3 regions of the Coprobacillus sp. AF33-1AC genome follow, and region 2 is predicted to be linked to each of the others. Evidence: predicted binding sites of a transcription regulator. Region 2 holds the regulator's gene; each other region holds the start of a gene.
What was found. Region 2 encodes HrcA, which represses chaperone genes, less so after heat shock. Its sites were predicted from a motif close to TTTTAGCACTNNNNNNNNNNNAGTGCTAAAA; they were not measured.
Positions count from the first base shown of each region.

Region 1: a site for HrcA is predicted at 1,479-1,509, ahead of DWZ53_RS10790 (co-chaperone GroES). Genes of this name have one in related genera too.
Region 3: a site for HrcA is predicted at 4,200-4,230, ahead of htpG (molecular chaperone HtpG). Genes of this name have one in related genera too.

Region 1 covers NZ_QRQB01000041.1:1,236-8,150, forward strand. The annotation lists gene DWZ53_RS10780 (AEC family transporter) at 1-530, shown strand, start outside; gene DWZ53_RS10785 (hypothetical protein) at 543-1,385, shown strand; gene DWZ53_RS10790 (co-chaperone GroES) at 1,521-1,781, shown strand; gene groL (chaperonin GroEL) at 1,796-3,412, shown strand; gene DWZ53_RS10800 (EAL domain-containing protein) at 3,454-4,638, opposite strand; gene DWZ53_RS10805 (Gfo/Idh/MocA family protein) at 4,719-5,669, opposite strand; gene DWZ53_RS10810 (histidinol-phosphatase HisJ family protein) at 5,740-6,528, shown strand; gene DWZ53_RS10815 (GNAT family N-acetyltransferase) at 6,528-6,915, shown strand, end outside.
Region 2 covers NZ_QRQB01000005.1:56,870-63,784, reverse strand. The annotation lists gene holA (DNA polymerase III subunit delta) at 1-357, shown strand, start outside; gene DWZ53_RS03350 (L-serine ammonia-lyase, iron-sulfur-dependent, subunit alpha) at 367-1,578, shown strand; gene hemW (radical SAM family heme chaperone HemW) at 1,556-2,656, shown strand; gene hrcA (heat-inducible transcriptional repressor HrcA) at 2,800-3,867, shown strand; gene grpE (nucleotide exchange factor GrpE) at 3,848-4,396, shown strand; gene dnaK (molecular chaperone DnaK) at 4,413-6,224, shown strand; gene dnaJ (molecular chaperone DnaJ) at 6,281-6,915, shown strand, end outside.
Region 3 covers NZ_QRQB01000004.1:54,911-61,825, forward strand. The annotation lists gene DWZ53_RS02780 (Na/Pi cotransporter family protein) at 1-464, shown strand, start outside; gene DWZ53_RS02785 (hypothetical protein) at 562-1,617, shown strand; gene DWZ53_RS02790 (nitroreductase family protein) at 1,643-2,179, opposite strand; gene htpG (molecular chaperone HtpG) at 2,253-4,142, opposite strand; gene DWZ53_RS02800 (uracil-xanthine permease family protein) at 4,256-5,530, opposite strand; gene DWZ53_RS02805 (LURP-one-related/scramblase family protein) at 5,595-6,068, opposite strand; gene DWZ53_RS02810 (nitroreductase family protein) at 6,129-6,635, opposite strand; gene DWZ53_RS02815 (glycoside hydrolase family 1 protein) at 6,730-6,915, opposite strand, start outside.

The DNA.
Region 1 (6,915 bases), on a different contig from region 2:
TAATGGCCGTGGTTGTTTTATCATTTTTTAAACCCGGTCAACATCAATTTGATGGTCAGGTTTTAAAATCAACGCTAATAGGAATATTGAAAAATCCTATCATAATAGGGATTGTTTGTGGACTAATTTGGTCTTTATTAAAATTGCCTATGCCTACGATTCTAGATAAAACGGTAAGTAGTGTAGGGGCAATAGCGACACCAATGGGATTGATGGCAATGGGTGCTTCTTTTGATTTTAAAAAGGCTTTAAATAAAGTAACACCTGCACTTGTTGCTACATTTTTTAAACTATTTGGTTTTTGCTTGTTGTTTTTACCGGTTGCTGTAAAATTAGGATTTACTCATGAAAAGTTGATCGCTATTGTAATTATGTTAGGTTCGGCAACAACTGTAAGTAGTTTTGTCATGGCAAAAAATATGGGACATGAAGGGGTGTTAACTTCGAGTGTTGTCATGCTTACAACATTATTAAGTGGTTTTTCTATAACGATGTGGATTTATATTTTAAAATCATTTAATTTATTATAAAAGGAGTTTACTATGGATAAAGTTGAATTAATACAATCATTGAATATAAAAAAAGGACATGTTTATTTACAAAATCAATTACCAGCGCAAATCAGTAACGCTATTTATCAATATGGTAGTAGTGAAGATTATCATGTTATATTATATGTTGATTTGTCTACAGGTTTAGATGGTAGTAAAGGTTTAATTTTTACTGAAAACAACTTATATTTTCAATTAACAAAAAAAGGTCAAATTAATTATCAAAATATCCAAAGTATTACTTTAAAGAAAAATAAAAAGCAACTTTTTGTTAAAATCCAAACGAAAGATGAACACTACACTTTTAGTGATACTATTTTCGATATAGAACAACTTTGCACTGTTTTATCTAAGCTGACAACTTTAGAAGTATCTTATGATTTATCACTTCATGAAAAAGTCTTATATGATATATCAATTATCTTAAGTGATATAGAAAACAATGAATATGAAGATTTAGAATTAGATGAAATAGAATTAAATCAATTAGATACTTTAAAAGGTGATATGCAGGGAATCTATGAACTGGATGATCAGGCTTATATATTAGAAATTGAATTATTATTGTCAAGAGCTTTAGAATTTTTTGATCAATTAGGATTAGATAGTGATGAAATAGATGAATTAGTATCTATTCGTGAACAATTCAATCAAAAACAAAATCAAGCATTTGAACAAGCTAAATCAATGGCTTCAAACATGGGAGTAGATATGGATTTATTAAAAAATAAATCACCGGAAGAACTCAATCAGATGGTTGATGACTTATGTGATAAATTTCATATCTCACGTAATCAAGTGGAAACATTAGCTAAAAAATTTATGAAACACTAAAGAAATGAATATTCATTTCTTTTTTTTGTATAATAAAATATATAATATTTTTTAGCATTCATCTTGACAGAGTGCTAGAAAGAGTTATAATACTGTTAGCACATAGATAAAGAGAGTGCTAAAGGAGTGAATACGATGATAAAACCATTGCATAAATTTGTACTATTACAAAAAGAAGAAGTTGAAAATAAAACAACAAGTGGCATTATACTTACCACTGAAAAGAAAGATGTTCCAAGTGTTGCTTTAGTTAAAGCAGTAGGTGAAGAATGTGAAAGTGGATTAAAAGAAAATGATCGCGTTGTTTATAAAGAATATTCAGGTACAAATGTAACCATTGATGATGAAAAATATATCATTATTGATGAAAAAGATATTATGGCAAAGTTTGAATAAGGAGGCGCATATTTATGAGTAAAGAAGTAAGATTTTCAAATGATGCACGTAAATCAATGTTAAAGGGTGTAAATACTCTTGCAGATGCAGTAAGTGTTACATTAGGACCTAAAGGTCGTAATGTTGTCTTAGATAAAGGTTTTGGATCACCATTAATTACAAATGATGGTGTAAGTATTGCTAAAGAAATTGAATTAGAAGATAAATTTGAAAATATGGGTGCTAAATTAGTTTATGAAGTAGCCAATAATACAAATGATGTAGCTGGAGATGGGACAACAACAGCCACAATCTTAGCACGTCAAATGATTGTTAATGGATTAAAAGCTGTTGATAAAGGAGCTAATCCAGTATTGATGCGAGAAGGAATTGAAAAAGCGAGTAAAGAAGTAGCAAAATCAGTATTAAATCATTCTCGTAAAATTGAAACAAGCAATGATATTGCTTCTGTTGCGACAATATCTGCTGGAAACGAAGAAATTGGACAACTCATTGCACAAGCAATGGAAAAAGTTGGTCGTGATGGTGTCATTAATGTAGATAAATCAAATAGCTTTGATGATGAATTAGAAGTCAGTGAAGGTATGCAATATGATAAAGGCTATGTTTCACCATATATGGTCAGTGATCGTGATAAAATGCAAGTTGAAATGGATAGTCCATTAGTATTAGTTACAAATCATAAAATCACAAACTTACAAGAAATTCTACCTGTACTAGAACAAGTCGTTCAAGCCAATAAGCCTTTATTACTTATTGCTGAAGATTATGAAAATGAAGTTATTTCAACACTTGTTTTAAATAAATTACGTGGTACTTTCAATGTTGTAGCCACTAAGGCACCAGGATTTGGTGATAATCAAAAAGAAATGTTACAAGATATTGCAGCACTTACAAATGCTAAATTCATTAATAAGGATTTACAAATGAATTTAAAAGATGTCACAATGGATGATTTAGGAACAATTAAAAAGATTATTGTAACAAAAGATAATACTACAATGATTTCTTCTAGTGAACAAAGTGAAGCATTAAAAGTAAGAATTAATGATATTAAAGCTCAACTTGAAAATATTCAATCTGATTATGATAAAAAACAATTACAAGAACGTTTAGGTAAATTATCTAATGGTGTAGCAACAATTAAAGTTGGAGCAACAACAGAAAGTGAATTAAACGAAAAGAAATTAAGAATTGAAGATGCTTTAAATGCAACAAAAGCTGCTGTTGAAGAAGGAATTGTTATTGGTGGTGGTGCTGCTTTAGTTGAAGCTTATAAAGAAGTAAAACCAGTATTAAAATCAAATCATGTTGATGTACAAAAAGGTATTAATATTGTAATGGATTCGTTATTTGCACCAATTAGCCAAATAGCAGAAAATGCTGGATATAATGCAGAAGATATTGTTGAAGGTCAAAAGAAGGCTAATAAAAACATGGGATTTGATGCTAAAAATGGTGAATGGGTCGATATGTTTGAAAAAGGTATCATTGATCCAACTAAAGTAACCAGAAGTGCATTATTAAATGCAAGTAGTATTGCTTCATTATTTATTACAACAGAAGCTGGAATTGCGGAAGCAAAATCAGATGATGCCCCAGCCGCTCCTGCAATGCCTCAAATGTATTAATAAAGAAAATCAATAAGGAGATTATATTCCTTATTGATTTTTTATTTTATATAAAAACGGAGTAAATCAATTACAGATACAATGCCTATAAAGCGTTGATTATCTAAAACAATAATATCATCATAAATAAGATGTGAAGGTCTGTTTAATGCTAATTGACAGACATTTTTTATTGAAAAATGTGAAAAAACAGTTAAACAGTCTTGATTAACAATATCATCAATATGAGCTAATTCATGATAAATACAACCAAATTCATTAAATAAATATTCTTTTTTAATGATACCTAAAAAATGATGATGATCATCAAGAATATAAATTTTAGACGTCATATCTTGATTAAATAAATCATATGCTTTTTTTATTGAATCACTGATTTTTAAAGTATATGTACTTTTACATAATGATTCTATGGAATCATTATGTAGAAAGGAAGCATGATCATGGGGGTATAGTTGTTTGATTTTTGCTTTTTTAGTACTTTCTATATCACAAAAGGTGTCACTTGGTTTTTGCAAATAGTATCCTTGACCATATTCTACCCCTAGTTTAATAAGATAAGTGAGTTCTTCCTCTGTTTCAATTCCTTCAGCAATCAATAAATAATTCATTTCTTTACAATAATGAACCATAGCTTCTACCATAGTTGATTTATCTATGTTTTGATGAATATTATGAATGAGTTCACGGTCTATCTTGATATATTCAGGTTTAACTTGACTAATTCTATTTAAATTAGAATAACCAGCACCGGCATCATCAATGGCTATTTTAAAACCTTGATTACGATAATGTTTAACGGCTTTATTAAATAATTCCATATTTTGAATAGATGTCTTTTCAGATAATTCAAAGACAATACGGTGACTATCTAAATGATATTTATTTAAATATTCTTTAGTAAATCCTTGGACAAATTCTTGATCAAGTAAGATATTAGCATCAACATTGATAAAGAGTTGTAAATTTGATGGTAGCTTTTGGCTTGCTTTTAAAGCTTTTTTACGACACAATGAATCCAAATTCCAAGCTTGATTCATTTGGTTAGCCATATTAAATAATTCTTCTATTGTTAAAGAACATGGTTTTAATGTAATTCTGCTTAATGCCTCATAAGAAATGATTTCACCTGTTTGTAAAGATACAATGGGTTGAAAAACACTTTTAATTTGTTTGTCATTAATGATTTTAAAAAAATCATGGGTATTTTGTTTTGTTAATTTCATATATTGTCCTCTTTTCACGTTGGAACTATACAAAAAAAGACTATTAATAACTATCAATAGTCTCTATATTTTATCTAAAGTTAATGAAAAGATTCTTTAATATCTTCTATGATTTTCATTAAAGATAAACTGTCTTGATGGGACCATTCTTGAATATCATCATCTTTATTCATGATACCATCATTTGCTTTTTTTATTTCATCATACATATCATCAAAGAGTAAATCTTGATGATAATGATAACTTTGACCATCATTTAAATAAACCGTATATTCGATAGGACGATTATACATAGGAATCTCTATTCTTCCAAGAGTCCCATAAATATAACCCATACGTTCTTTATTTTCATCAATAGCTCCTTCAACAATTCCTTTAGCATTACCATAATCTAATTCACTATAAAAATAATGATCAATACCTTCTTTAATACGATAATGACTTTGAATACTTTGATACTTGTCGCCTAGAAAATCCATAACAAAAGAAATGGGATAAGGTCCTACATCATATAAAGCGCCACCTTGAATAGGATCTAATAAATACCATCCAGGTCTTTTATTATCTAAAACATCATTACAAAAAGAAGCTTGTACCTTAATAACTTGACCAATTGTGCCTTTATTCACTTCATCTTTAATCTGCTGATTAAAAGCAATGAATCTCGTTTTTAAAGCTTCCATAAAAAATACCTGATTTTGATGAGCTAATGCAATCAGTTCCTTAGTATCTTGATAGCTCAAAGTAGAAGGTTTTTCTACTAAGACATGTTTATGACAAAGAAGAGCCATTTTTGCATAATGATAGTGCATACCATGAGGTAAAGCAATATAAATGGCATCGACGTCACTACGAATTAAAGTTTCATAATCATCATATACTTTTACATGATGAAGAACCGCTTTAAATTTATTTTGTTTTTCTTGATTATGGCTGGCAATGGCTTCAATACAAGCACGATCAGCATATTGAATACTTTGAACAAAACGCCAAGCAATATTGCCTAGACCAATAATTCCCCATTTAATCATTAAATCACCTCATGTTCATCATATCATAACCCTATTTATTATGGTAGAATAAATACAAGGTGGTGATTTTATGTATAGTGATTATCATGTTCATACAGCTTTTTCTAATGATTGTAACTATCCAATGGAAGATGTTATCAAAGATGCCATAACGAAGGGAATCAAAGAAATATGCATTACAGAGCATGTAGATTATCTAACAAACGATTTAAAATACGTTGTTGATTATAATGCTTATATAAAAGAATTTAATCGTTTAAAAGATTTATATCATGATCAAATAAAAATGAAACTAGGCGTAGAATTTGGCATGCAAACCCATACAATTCAAGACTTTCAAAAAGATTTTAACCAATATCCTTTTGACTTTGTTATTCTATCTTGTCATCAAATTCAAGATCTTGAGTTTTGGAGTCAAGAGTTTCAAAAAGGAAAAACACAACAACTTTACAATCATGACTATTATCAAGAAATTAATGATGTCATTAATCAATATCATGATTATAGTGTTTTAGGACATTTAGACATGATTAAACGTTATGACTTACAAGGTGCCATGGATGATCATCAAAATGAAGAAATAATTAAAAAGATTTTAAAGAAAGTGATTGATGATGGTAAAGGTATTGAAATCAATACTTCTTATATTCGTTATCACTTAAAAGATACTACCCCAAGTCATCAAATCTTAAAATGGTATTATGAACTAGGAGGTAAAATATTAACATTTGGTTCTGATAGTCATGAAAAAGATCATTTAGGCTTTTATATTGAACAAGCAAAAAAGGAGGCAAAAGAAATAGGTTTTCAATATTACTGTACCTTTGATAAAATGAAACCTATTTTTCATCAATTATAATGAAATTAGTTATACCTGATCTATCACAAATAGATATCATTCATCATATAGAACAAACTTGTTTTCCTCAAGCAGAAGCAGCATCAAAGGCTTCACTGACAAAACGAATATTAACTTATCCACAAGGATATCGCTTATGCATTAAAGATGATCAAGTTATTGGTTATATTGGAGGTTTAAAAACAAATCAAACAGTCATTGATGATAAGATGTATGAAGATACATCTTATCATCATGATCAAGGATTATATCAAATGATATTTTCTGTATGTATCCTACCTGATTATCAAGGGAAAGGATATGCTAGAAAAATGTTAATGAATTATATTGAAGAAATGAAAAAAGAAGATTTAAAGGGAATCATATTAACATGTAAAGATCATTTAA
Region 2 (6,915 bases):
GTATTTGATTTAACCAGTGCGATTTTAGATAAGAATCGAAAGAAAATATTTGAAGTGTATCATGATTTAATGGTTCTTGAAGAAGAACCAATTATGCTGATTGTATTGATAGCAAATTCAATGCGTCTTATTTATCAAGTCAAATTATTAGATAGAAAAGGATATAATGATCGTGAAATAGCAAAGATATTATCAGTTAATCCTTACCGATTGAAATATGTTCGAAAAGAAGGTACAAAATATGATTTACAAGAGTTATTATCTTATTTGAATGAACTATCGAAATTGGATGTTTCAATCAAAACTGGGAAAATAGATAAGAAAAAAGGATTAGAGTTATTTTTATTAAGAATTTAGGAGTAAAGTATGGAATCATTAAGAGAGTTATTTAAAATTGGATTTGGCCCATCATCTTCGCATACTATGGGCCCTCAAATTGCAGCAAGTCAAGTGAAAACACGATATCCACAAGCATCGAAATATGTTGTTGATTTGTATGGATCATTGGCATTGACTGGAAAAGGACATTTGACGGATTATATTATAAAAAAGACATTAGGTGATCGTACTGAGATACATTTTAAAAGTGAGACTTTACCTTATCATCCTAATGGTATGCGTTTTTATATTTATCGTGAAGATCAATTAATAGATACATTAACAGCCTATTCTATTGGTGGGGGATCGGTTGAATTTGAAAATAGTAAATTGAGTCAAGCTAAACAAGTTTATCCCCATCAAACATTAAAAGAAATCGAAAAGCATATTGAAACAGAAGGTATATCTTTTTATGATTATGTTATGAATTATGAAGATGATAATTTTAAAGCGTATTTGTTTGAGGTTTTAGATACAATGTTTGCATGTGTTCAATCCGGACTATCAGCAGAAGGAACAATACCCGGTAAATTACAATTAAAAAGAGTAGCTAAATCAATGTACCAACAAGCACTGAATACACGCAGAGAAAGTGAAAGAGAACGTTTATTGGTAAGTAGTTATGCTTATGCGGTTTCTGAAGAAAATGCATGTGGACATAAAGTGGTAACGGCACCTACTTGTGGAGCAAGTGGTGTTTTACCGGCAGTTTTGTATTATTGTTATAAACAATTAAATATCCCGCGAAAAGAATTGATTAAAGCCTTAGCAGTTGCAGGATTGTTTGGTAATGTTGTTAAGACAAATGCAACGATTTCTGGCGCTGATGGAGGTTGTCAAGCTGAAGTAGGTACAGCTTGTTCGATGGCTGCTGCAGCTTACGGATGGATTTTAGAATTAAATAATAGTTTAATAGAGTATGCAGGGGAAATGGGACTAGAACATAACTTAGGACTTACCTGTGATCCGGTTGGTGGTTATGTACAAATTCCATGTATTGAGCGTAATGGTTTTGGTGCTTTACGGGCAATAGATGCAGCTTTATATGCGAAACAATTAGGCTATTTAAGAAAAAATAAAGTTTCTTATGATGCTATTGTAAGAGTTATGAAAGAGACAGGAAAAGACTTAAATAGTGCTTATAAAGAAACTTCATTAGGTGGTTTAGCAAAGGAGTTTGGTATTAAAGATGGCGGTTAAGGCATTATATGTACATATTCCCTTTTGTAATCATATTTGCCATTATTGTGATTTTTGTAAAGTCTTTTATGATGAAAAAGTAGCAAATCAATATTTAGATTGTTTGGAAAATGAATTTAAACAACTTTCGATAAATGAATTTGAAACAATTTATATTGGTGGTGGAACACCAAGCAGTCTAAATGAAAAGCAGTTAGTACGTCTGATGAATATCTTTAAACCATATTTAAATTCAGTTAAAGAATATTCAATTGAACTTAATCCAGAAACCATGAATATAAAGAAATTAAGTATCTTAAAAGACGGTGGTATCACAAGGCTAAGCATAGGGGTGCAAACATTTAATGATCAGCTTCTACCTTATATTGGTCGAGTTCATTGTTGTCAAGATGTCTATGATTTAATTAATCAAGCAAAACAATTGGGATTTAAAAACATTTCATTAGATCTGATGTATGGTTTACCTCATCAAACAATAGATGATGTAAAAAATGATTTGTTAACTATTAAATCATTAGATATTCAACACTTATCATATTATTCTTTGATTTTAGAAGATCATACTGTTTTAAAAATTAAAGATTTTGAACCTATTGACGAAGAAATAGAATACCAAATGAATCAACTCATAGATCAAACATTAAAAGAAATGAACTTTAAAAAATATGAAGTATCTAATTATGCTAAAGATGGCTATCAATGCCTTCATAATTTGAAATATTGGCGTTATGAAAATTATGAAGGACTAGGTATTGGAGCATGTGGTAAAGTTGATAATCAAATGAAAGAACATAGTCGCTCTTTAAGTCACTATTTAAAAGGACAATCAATTTTAAAAATTGAAACTTTATCAAAAGAGGATCATATGTTTAATCATCTTATGATGTCTTTAAGACTGGTAGAAGGATTAAATATTGATGTTTTTAATCAATGTTATCAAGTAAACTTTATAGAATATTATCAAGAACCTTTAAATAAACATATTAAGATGAAACATTTGTTTTTGAATCATCATTATTTGAAAGTTAATCCTGATTATTTTTATTTGCTCAATGCAATCTTAGTTGATTTTATTTAGAATAGAAAGGCAGTGGAAATTGCCTTTTTTTGTCTTAAAAAATAAATTTTTAAAAATTAGCACAAGTTGCTTGACAGTGCTAATAAATCATGTATAATGTATTTAGCACAAAGGAAAAAGGAGTGCTAAAGGTGGTGAACTTGATGTTAACAGCAAGACAGTTATTGATATTTAAATGTATTGTTGATGAGTTTATTGAAACTGCTGAACCGGTGGGATCTAAAACTTTAATGACCAAATATCAATTGCCTTATTCTAGTGCCACGATTCGTAATGAAATGAGTTTTCTTGAAGACTATGGATATCTTGAAAAGACACATACTTCATCAGGAAGAATTCCTTCAAAAGAAGGATATCGTTTCTATGTGCACAATTTAGGCAAAGTTGATCTTGATGAAACAACAAAAAATCAAGTTGCGACAATTTTTAATAAGCGTAGAGGTAATCTGACAGATATTGTTCACGAAAGTTGTAATATGTTGAGTGAATTAACGCATCTTACCAGTGTTGCATTAGGAAATTCAGCTAGTGATGATACACTACAAAGAATTACAGTTGTTCCTCTTGAATACGGTAAAGTTACAGCTATTATTATTACAAGTCAGGGACATGTTGAAAACAAGATTTTCCAATTTTCATCTGATGTGGAAATGGAAGATTTAATGAGTTGTGTTAATGTTATGAATGATTTACTTGTAGGTACGCCTATTAATCAGGTTGCGTTTCATTTAGAAAGAGATGTAAGGCCAGTTCTTTCCACGAGTGTTAGACAACATGAAGAATTGTTGAATGCATTTCTAGAAGCTTTTGTTAAATTTGCTTCAAGTAATGTTTATTTCTCTGGAAAAGAAAATATGCTTTATCAACCTGAATACAACGATGTAGATAAGTTAAGAAAAATTGTAAGCGCATTTGAGAATTCGCAAGCTTGGAAAACATTCCAACCACTATCAATAGAAGATGGTGTACAAGTTAAGATTGGTGTTGATTCACCAATTGATGAAATTGGTGATGTTTCAGTTATATCAGCATCATTTAAAACTGGGGAAACGTCAAAAGGATCTATTTCAGTTATAGGACCAACCCGTATGCCTTATGAAAAAGTGGTAGCATTGGTTGAATATATTTCAGCACATATTGAAAAAGCATTTTTAGACGAATTACCAAATGACATTGGAAATAGAGGTGAACATGGTGGCAGAAAAAGATAATGAAACTGTAGTTGAAGAAACAAAAGAAGTTGAAGAAGAAAATACAGTTGAAGAAAATGATAATCAAGAAGCTTCTTTAGAAGATGAAATGAAAGCTCTTCAAGAAGAAGTTGATAAATGGAAAAATGATTATTATAAAGTCTTTGCAGATATGGAAAACTTAAAAAGACGTATGCAAAATGAACATGCAAATAATTTAAAGTTTATGATGCAAGGATTCATCGAACAATTACTTCCTGTAATTGATAACTTTGAAAGATCTTTAGCAGTACAAAATCCAAGTGAAGAAATAAGTAATTTCTTAAAAGGATATGAAATGATTTATAAACAAATTATGACATTGTTAGAAAATCAAGGTGTTAAGGTTATTGAAACCGAAGGTAAGGAATTTGATCCAAATTATCATCAAGCAGTGATGACTGTTAAAGAAGATGGTGTTGAACCAGGAATGATTGTTGAAGAATTACAAAAAGGATATATGTTAAAAGATCGCGTTATTCGTGCATCTTTAGTTAAAGTAAGTGAATAAATAGGAGGAAATGAATATGTCTAAAATTATTGGTATTGACTTAGGAACAACAAACTCATGTGTAAGTGTTTTAGAAAATGGAGATGTTAAAGTAATTGCAAATCCAGAAGGAAATCGTACAACTCCTTCAGTTGTCTCTTTCAAAAATGGAGAAATTATTGTAGGTGAAGCTGCAAAAAGACAAGCAGTAACTAACCCTGATACAGTTATGTCTGTAAAACGTCATATGGGTACAGATTATAAAGAAAAAGTAAATGGTAAAGAATATACACCACAAGAAATTTCAGCTATGATTTTACAAAACTTAAAAGCTACTGCTGAAGCTTATTTAGGTGAAAAAGTAACAAAAGCAGTTATTACAGTACCTGCATACTTCAATGATGCTCAACGTCAAGCAACAAAAGATGCTGGTAAAATTGCTGGTTTAGATGTAGAACGTATTATTAATGAACCAACTGCTGCAGCATTAGCATTCGGTCTTGATAAATTAGATCAAGAACAAAAAGTATTAGTTTATGACTTAGGTGGTGGTACTTTCGACGTATCCATTCTTGATTTAGCTGATGGTACATTTGAAGTATTAGCTACTGCTGGTAATAATAAATTAGGTGGGGACGATTTTGATAATAAAGTTATGGAATGGATCGTTTCTGAATTCAAAAAAGATCAAGGTGTTGATTTATCACAAGATAAAATGGCAATGCAACGTATTAAAGAAGCTGCAGAAAAAGCTAAAAAAGATTTATCAGGTGTAATGCAAACTCAAATTTCATTACCATTCATCTCAGCTGGTGCTGCCGGACCATTACATCTTGAATTAACATTAACAAGAGCTAAATTTGATGAAATTACTCGTGACTTAGTACAAGCAACTGAAGGACCAGTTAGACAAGCATTAAGTGATGCTGGAATGCAACCAAGTGAAATTGATCAAGTGTTATTAGTTGGTGGATCTACTCGTATTCCTGCAGTACAAGAATCAGTTAAGAGATTATTATCAAAAGAACCTAATAAATCAGTAAACCCTGATGAAGTTGTATCAATGGGTGCAGCAATTCAAGGTGGAGTTATTGCTGGTGATGTTAAAGATGTCTTATTATTAGACGTAACACCATTATCATTAGGTATTGAAACAATGGGTGGAGTTATGACTGTATTAATCGAACGTAATACAACAATTCCAACTACAAAATCACAAATCTTCTCTACAGCTGCTGATAACCAACCTGCAGTAGACATCAATGTCTTACAAGGTGAAAGATCAATGGCTAAAGATAATAAACAATTAGGTTTATTTAAATTAGACGGTATTGAACCAGCACCTAGAGGTGTTCCTCAAATTGAAGTTACATTCTCAATTGATGTTAATGGTATCGTTAATGTAAAAGCTAAAGATTTAAAAACTCAAAAAGAACAATCAATTGTTATTCAAAATTCTACTGGATTATCTGATGAAGAAATTGACCGTATGGTTAAAGAAGCAGAAGCTAATAAAGCAGAAGATGATAAAAAACGTAAAGATATTGAAACAAGAAATAAAGCTGAACAAATGATTAATGAAATTGATAAAGCATTAGCTGAACAAGGTGATAAAATTGATGCAACTCAAAAAGAATCAGCTGAAAAATTAAAAACAGAATTAAAGACTGCTTTAGATAACAATGATATGGCAACATTAGAAGCTAAAATGAGTGAATTAGAACAAATGGCTCAACAAATGGCATCATATGCATATCAACAACAAAATCAACAAGGACCAACTGGTGAAACTACATCTAATAACAATGATGACAATGTTGTAGATGCTGATTTTGAAGAAAAGAACTAGAAGTTTAAAACCAAGGTTCCACCTTGGTTTTAAAACTGTTATGAAAGGGTGAAATTATGGCAAATAAAAGAGATTATTATGAAGTCTTAGGTATTAATAAAGGGGCTTCTGCTGATGAAATCAAACGTGCTTATCGTAAAAAAGCAAAACAATATCATCCTGATGTCAATAAAGAACCTGATGCTGAAGAAAAATTCAAAGAAGTACAAGAAGCTTATGATGTATTGTCTGATGATAATAAAAAAGCTGCTTATGATCGATATGGTCATGCAGCATTTGAACAAGGAGCTGGCGGTGCAGGTGGTTTCGGTGGCTTCGGTGGTTTCGAAGACGTTGATTTAGGTGATATATTTGGTTCATTCTTTGGTGGGGGATCACGTCGTCAAAGATCAAATGGTCCTCGTCGTGGTGATGACCACTTAATGAGAGTAAATATTGGTTTTATGGAAGCTGTTAATGGTGTTAAAAAAGACATTAAAGTCACATATGATGCACCATGTAGTCATTGTCATGGAACGGGAGCTAAGAATCCTAATGATGTAACAACTTGTCCACATTGTCATGGTACAGGTACTATTTCACAACAACAATCTTCTCCATTTGGAACTTTTGTTACACAAACAACATGTCCAGATTGTAATGGTACTGGTAAAATTGTTAAAGAAAAATGTCCACATTGTCATGGTAAGGG
Region 3 (6,915 bases), on a different contig from region 2:
ATGACCATGATTCTAATGAATATCTTGCCAATATGAAATCTATAAAAGATTTTGAACGCATTGGCGATTTAAGTATTAATATTTTAAAATTTGTTGAAGCTATTTTTGATGAAAGAGAAGATTTTTCTAATGAAGGAAAGCAAGATTTAATCATTATGTTAGATATGGTTATTGTAATGATCAATAAAGCTGTCAGTGCTTTTGATAGCCATCAAGTTGATGATATTAACTTTGTTGATGAAAAAGAATCTGATTTAGATTACTTTACGAAAAAAGCAAAACAAAGACATATTCAACGAGTAAGTAATGGTATTGAAAAGTCAGCACTTGTCAACTCTACATATGTTGATATCTTATCAAACTTAGAAAGAATGGGTGATCATTGCCAAAATATTGCTGAATCATATGCACTAGAAGAAGCAGCATTTACACCAAGCGAACCTGATTCTGCTTTTTCAAAATAATAAGTAAAAGCTATAAGAAAATAACTTATAGCTTTTTTATTGACGAAAAGTATTACATTTGTTATGTTTTAATTAATAATTTTAAAGGAGACAGATTATGTCATATCGTATTTTTGATTACCATGTGGATGAATTTTTGCTATTTGAAAATAAACTTAATACTTTATCAGTTAAAGGGTACAATCCCTATAGTTTAGATTTAATTTCTAAAATAAAAAAAGATAACCAACAATATCACTATGTTTGTGATATTGCCCTATTTAAAAAAGGACAACCAAAAAAAGATGAAATTGATCGTATGATTAATTCTTATCTAGAAAATGGTTACGATTATTGTGGAAGAGTAAGGAAAATCTATGTTTTTAGATCTAAAGAAAAACTAGCTTATCGTTATCATCAAGAAACTGATTTTATTCCTTATTTTAAAGAACAAACTAAATCAAGAATTACCGGTTTTGCAATCAGCCTGCTTTTTTCTCTCGCCGTTACCTATTTTATTAGTACCAATATTCAAATAAAAAACATGATTACCAATGGTTCAATCATGCTTTATCTATCCTATATACCTATTTGTTTAACAATTCTTTACTACACATATAAAAACTGGATTGTCCATGAAAAAATAAGAAGACAATTCTTAAAACAGCAAGACTTCACTAAAGAAAAACTTAATCAATTATCCATGCATAAAAAGAAAGTTAAATATATGATAGGATTTTGTTTGATTTATGTATTGGCTGGTTTTAGTTTAGATTATCTTCAACGAGATATTCACCCACTTGATTCATCAATTCTTACCTTAAATGATTTATCTTTAACACCGTCAAAAGACCAAACTTATACTTCATCTCGTAGTATCCTCACTCAGGGTAAAATATGCACTGAAACAAATCAAAAAGATATCATTCATAGTGAAATTTACACATTAAAAAATCATCAATATAGTCAAACTTTCTTCAATCGACTACTAAATGAACACAGTCATAATAGACAAAAAAAAGCAATAAATAAAAATACTTATCTTATTGCCTCATCAAAGCATTATGATACGGTTATCATGTTAGAGCACAATAAAATCATTTATGTCACTACATCATTGGATTTAACTCAAAATAATTATGCTCATAAAATCATAAAATTTTATAAAAAATAAAAGAAAACTCTTTGAGTTTTCTTTTTTAATAATAGTGTGTAATTTCTTCCACTGTCTTTCTAGGTGGACGTTGGGGATCAATATCACTATACCCTACCGCAATAACTGAAACAATCATTTCGTTAGCTGGAATCTCCAATAATTTGCGAATACTTCTTTCATTTCGTATACCCATCACTAATGTTCCTAAGCCTAATTCAGTTGCTTTTAAAATTAAATTTTGATTATGCAGACCTGTATCGTAAATACCCCAACCATTATTGAGTTCATTATCTGGGCTTCCATTCCTTTGATAACCTGCACGGTCTTTAACAAAAGTAGAAACAATTAATACAGGTGCATTTTCAACATTTTTTTGATTAAATTCCGGTAAACATTGTGCTTTAAATTGTTTTAATAATTCTTTTGATTGGATAACATGATAACGTGGTGTTTGACTGTTCTTCCATGTTTCTGCCAAAGTAGCACAATGAATCATTTCATCAATTAATTGTTTTGATACATCTTGATCTTTATATTTTCTAATACTCTTACGCTGATTAATAATATCATTTAACTCCATATTTGCACCTCCAAAGCCATTATAACAATGTCTAATAAAAAAGGCTACTCAATGTAGCCGTTTTTTATCCACTTTATTTATTTAATTGAATCATCAAATCACAAATTTTATTTGAAAAATCCACTGGATTTTCTACAGTAAATCCTTCAATTAATAAAGCTTGATCATATAATAATGATGCATAATCACCGATAGTATCTGGTTTATTTTTAAACACATTAGAAATTGCTTGGAAAATAGGATGATTTGGATTGATTTCTAAAATTCGTCCTGCTTTAACATCGCCACCTTCTGGCATCGCATTCAATACTTTTTCCATTTCAAACGATACACCTTGATCACTTACTAAACATACAGGATGTGATTTTAAACGATTTGTAAATCTTACATCAACTACTTTATTATCTAATGAATCTTTAATAGCTGTAAGTAAATCTTTATTATCATCATTAATCTTTTCTAATTCTTTCTTTTCTTCTTCAGTTTCAAGATTTAAATCACCTTGAGCTACATTTTTAAATGCTTTACCATCATAATCTCTCATCATTTGAATCATAAATTCATCAACATTGTCCATCATGAATAAAACATCATAATCTTTATCTAAAACCACTTCTACTTGTGGTAAAGTTGCAATTTTTTCTTTTGTTTCACCACTTGCAAAATAGATTTCAGCTTGTCCTTCTTTCATACTATCAATATATTCTTTTAAAGTAATATATTTATCTTGTTTGCTTGAATAGAATAGTAATAAATCTTGTAATTTATCTTTTAGCATACCATAGCTTTGATAAATACCAAATTTTAATTGAAGACCAAAATTTTTAAAGAATGACTCATATTTTTCACGGTCATTTTTTAACATATTTTCTAATTCACTTTGAATTTTCTTTTCAATCTTATCAGCAATTAATTTTAATTGACGATCGTGCTGTAAAATTTCACGTGAAATATTTAAAGATAAATCTTGTGAATCAACTAAACCTTTAACAAATCTAAAATGTTCTGGAACTAAATCGCTGGCTTTATCCATAATGAAGACACCACGACTATAAAGTTGTAGACCTTTTTCATAATCATTTGAATAATAATTCATAGGTGCTTGACTAGGAATAAATAATAATGCATCATAAGAAACATTACCCTCTACACGTGTATGAATGACTTTTAAAGGATCTGAAAAATCATTGAATTTATCTTTATAGAATTCATTATATTCTTCTAGTTTAATATCCTTTTTATTACGTTTCCATAATGGAACCATAGAGTTAAGTGTTTTGTTTTCAACAACATCTTCATATTCATCACTATCTTCTTTTTTCTTAGAAACAGTCACATCCATTTTAATTGGATAATGAACATAATCTGAATACTTCTTAATTAATCTTTCTATTTCATATTGATCTAAATATTCATCATATTTATCATCATCTGTATTATCTTTTAAATATAATTTAATTGATGTTCCTGTAGATAATCCATTAGTTTCAAAAATTTCATAGCCATCATTTGCACTTGAAACCCATGTATACCCTTGATCTTGACCATACTTACGTGATGAAACTTCGACTTTTTTTGCAACCATAAATGCTGAATAGAAGCCCACACCAAATTGACCAATAATATCTATATCATCATGATCATTTTCGTTTTTAAATTTAAATGACCCACTATTAGCAATTGTTCCTAAATGTTCTTCTAATTCATCTTTATCCATTCCAATACCATGATCTGTTATTGTAAGAGTTCTATTTTCTTTATCAATAGCTAGATCAATAGATAAATCCTGTCTATTAATAGATGAAATATTTTCTGTAAGAGCTTTATAATATAATTTATCACTAGCATCACTTGCATTAGATATTAATTCTCTTAAAAATATTTCTTTATGTGTATAAATGGAATTGACCATTAAATCTAGTAATCTTTGAGATTCAGCTTTAAATTGTTTTTTTTCTGCCATAATTATCCTCCTTTAGCACTCTGCTATTAAATTTGCTAAAAACAGTATATTACTTTTATTTAGCACTGTCAACACTTGAGTGCTATAAATAAAAAAGAACTTTTAAAAAGTTCTTAATTAGAATTCATTGGTAAAATTAAATTTAATAGTACGCCAACAATAGCAGCTAATGCTGTTCCAGATAAAGTAGCACTTCCACCAAGTGGGAAAACCGCACCACCTAAACCAATGACAAGCATTGCTGAAGCAATAATCAGATTTCTTTGTTTACTAAAATCAACCTTTTCATCAATAAGAATTCGTAAACCATTACTAGCAATAACACCATATAATAGAATACTCATTCCTCCAAGTACACAATTTGGAATAGAACTGATTAATGCTGCAATTTTACCACAAAAAGAAAGTAAAATAGCAATACACGCTGCTCCACAAGTAACATATACAGAACCAATTTTTGTTAAACCAATAACACCTGTATTTTCACCATAAGTTGTATTAGCAGGTCCACCAATAAATGCAGATACAGTTGTAGCAAGACCATCACCAATCAAAGTACGATCTAATCCAGGATCTTTTAAGAAATTAAGTCCGCAGATTTTTCCTAAAACTGTATGATCGCCAATATGTTCTGAAACAGTAACAATAGCAACTGGTAATACAGCCCATGTTTCAGGTCCAAAGTGTAAATGATATGAGTCAAATCCAGGTACATGGAATGGAAATTTAAATTGTGGAATTGAAATCCATGCAGCTTTTGATACTCCTGATAAATCCACAATACCAAAACATAAAGATAAAACATACCCTACTAATATTGCAATTAAAAAAGGTACAATCTTTAAAAATCCCTTTGCTTGACTTGAAACTAATGCTGCAACTAAAAATGTAACAATGGCAACAATCATATAAGAAACTTCACCACCTAAAACAAACCCAGCATTAGTAATTGCATTACTGGCAAGACCTAAACCAATAACTGCAATCATAGGTCCAATAACAATTGGTGGTAATAAACGATCAATCCAATCTTTCCCTACAAATTTAATGATAATTGCAATAATAACATAAATAAGACCAACTAACATTAATCCTGTTTGTGCTGCTGAAACATCACCACCCATAGATTTTACAGCTAATTGAACTGCTGTAATGTAGGCAAAAGATGAACCCAAATATACTGGTACTTTTCTTTTAGTACACATTGTATAAATTAATGTTCCTATACCTGAGGCAAATAAAGCAACAGATACTGGAAAACCAGTCAAAATAGGAACAAGAATGGTTGCTCCAAACATGGCAAATACATGTTGGAAACTCAAGAAAATCCATTGTAAACCATTAGGTTTTTCATTAACATCGATAATTAAATTTTTACTTTTTTCCATTATATTCTCCCTTTTCTTAGGATATCATAACAAATAATGATATTAATGTCTAAAACTTTCTTGATTATTTTTGTCGGCTACATTTTTCAATATCAATAGCTAAAGCAATCATTAAAACATCTAATGCATATTGGAAATCCTCAACATCTAAAATATAAGTATCTGTTAAATGTAGAAGTTCTTTATCTATCTTTGCTACTCTTTGATGATTTTCATCATAAATATCATAATTCCATTCCATTATTTCTCCCTCAATTGACCAGTTAAGATAATCTAAAACATAAGCAGGTTTAAACAATTGAAATACTTTGCGAATCGAACCAACATATTGATTATTTTTATACAAAGCAAATCTAGGCATAAAAGTCAATAATTCTTCTTTAATCATCCCAACTAATTCATCATGAACATTATAAATCAATAATTTATGTCCAAAACTCAATTTCCCTTCCACCTTAAAAACAACTTGGTCTTGATCATCATAAATATCATAACTATCAAATAGTGAGAGTAATCTTTGTTTAAATATCAGTTTCATATACTATCTCCCTTTAGCTTATTGTATAAAAAAGTCTATACATTGTATAGACTTAATTATTTATAAATATTGAACTGTTTCTTTAATTTCTTTTCTAGAAAAGTGATTAGCTAATGGTTTAGCTTTACCATACCCTAAATCCATCATCATTAAGATTTCCTCATTTTTTGGAAGATTCAATTCTTTTGCTAACTGTTCAGGATCAAAAAAATTAATCCAACAACTATCTACCCCTGCATTATAGGCAGCTAATAGCATATGAGTAGCAACAATAGAAGCATCTTCAATTCCAGAATTTCTTTTATCACCAGGATAATTAAAAACATGATTTTTATCATAAGCAACAACTAAAACCGTTGGTGCATGATAACGACAAGGTGTGCAGTGATCAATTTTATCTAAGTATTCTTTTGATTGAATAACATATATTTTTTGTTCTTGAAAGTTTTTTGCAGTTGGCGCAATTCTTCCAGCTTCTAGTATCTCATTTAATTGATGTTCATCAATTTGTTTATCAGTGAAATCCTTGCATGAGTAACGATTTGTAATAACTTCATTAAATTCCATATAATATTCCTCGCTTTTCAAAAACTATTATACTCCAATTAAATACAAATAAAAATAAAAGATATATCACTATGAAAGTGATATATCTTATTTTTTAGTCTAACTCTTCACCATTGCTTTCAAATGCTTTTTTAACCCAATAATATGATTTTTTAGGAATACGTTTCATATCTCTTAAATCTTTGTTTGTTCTATTAACATAAACAAATCCATAACGTTTATCCATATTGCACATACTAGCTAAGATATCAATTGGTCCCCAAGTAATATAACCTAAGCA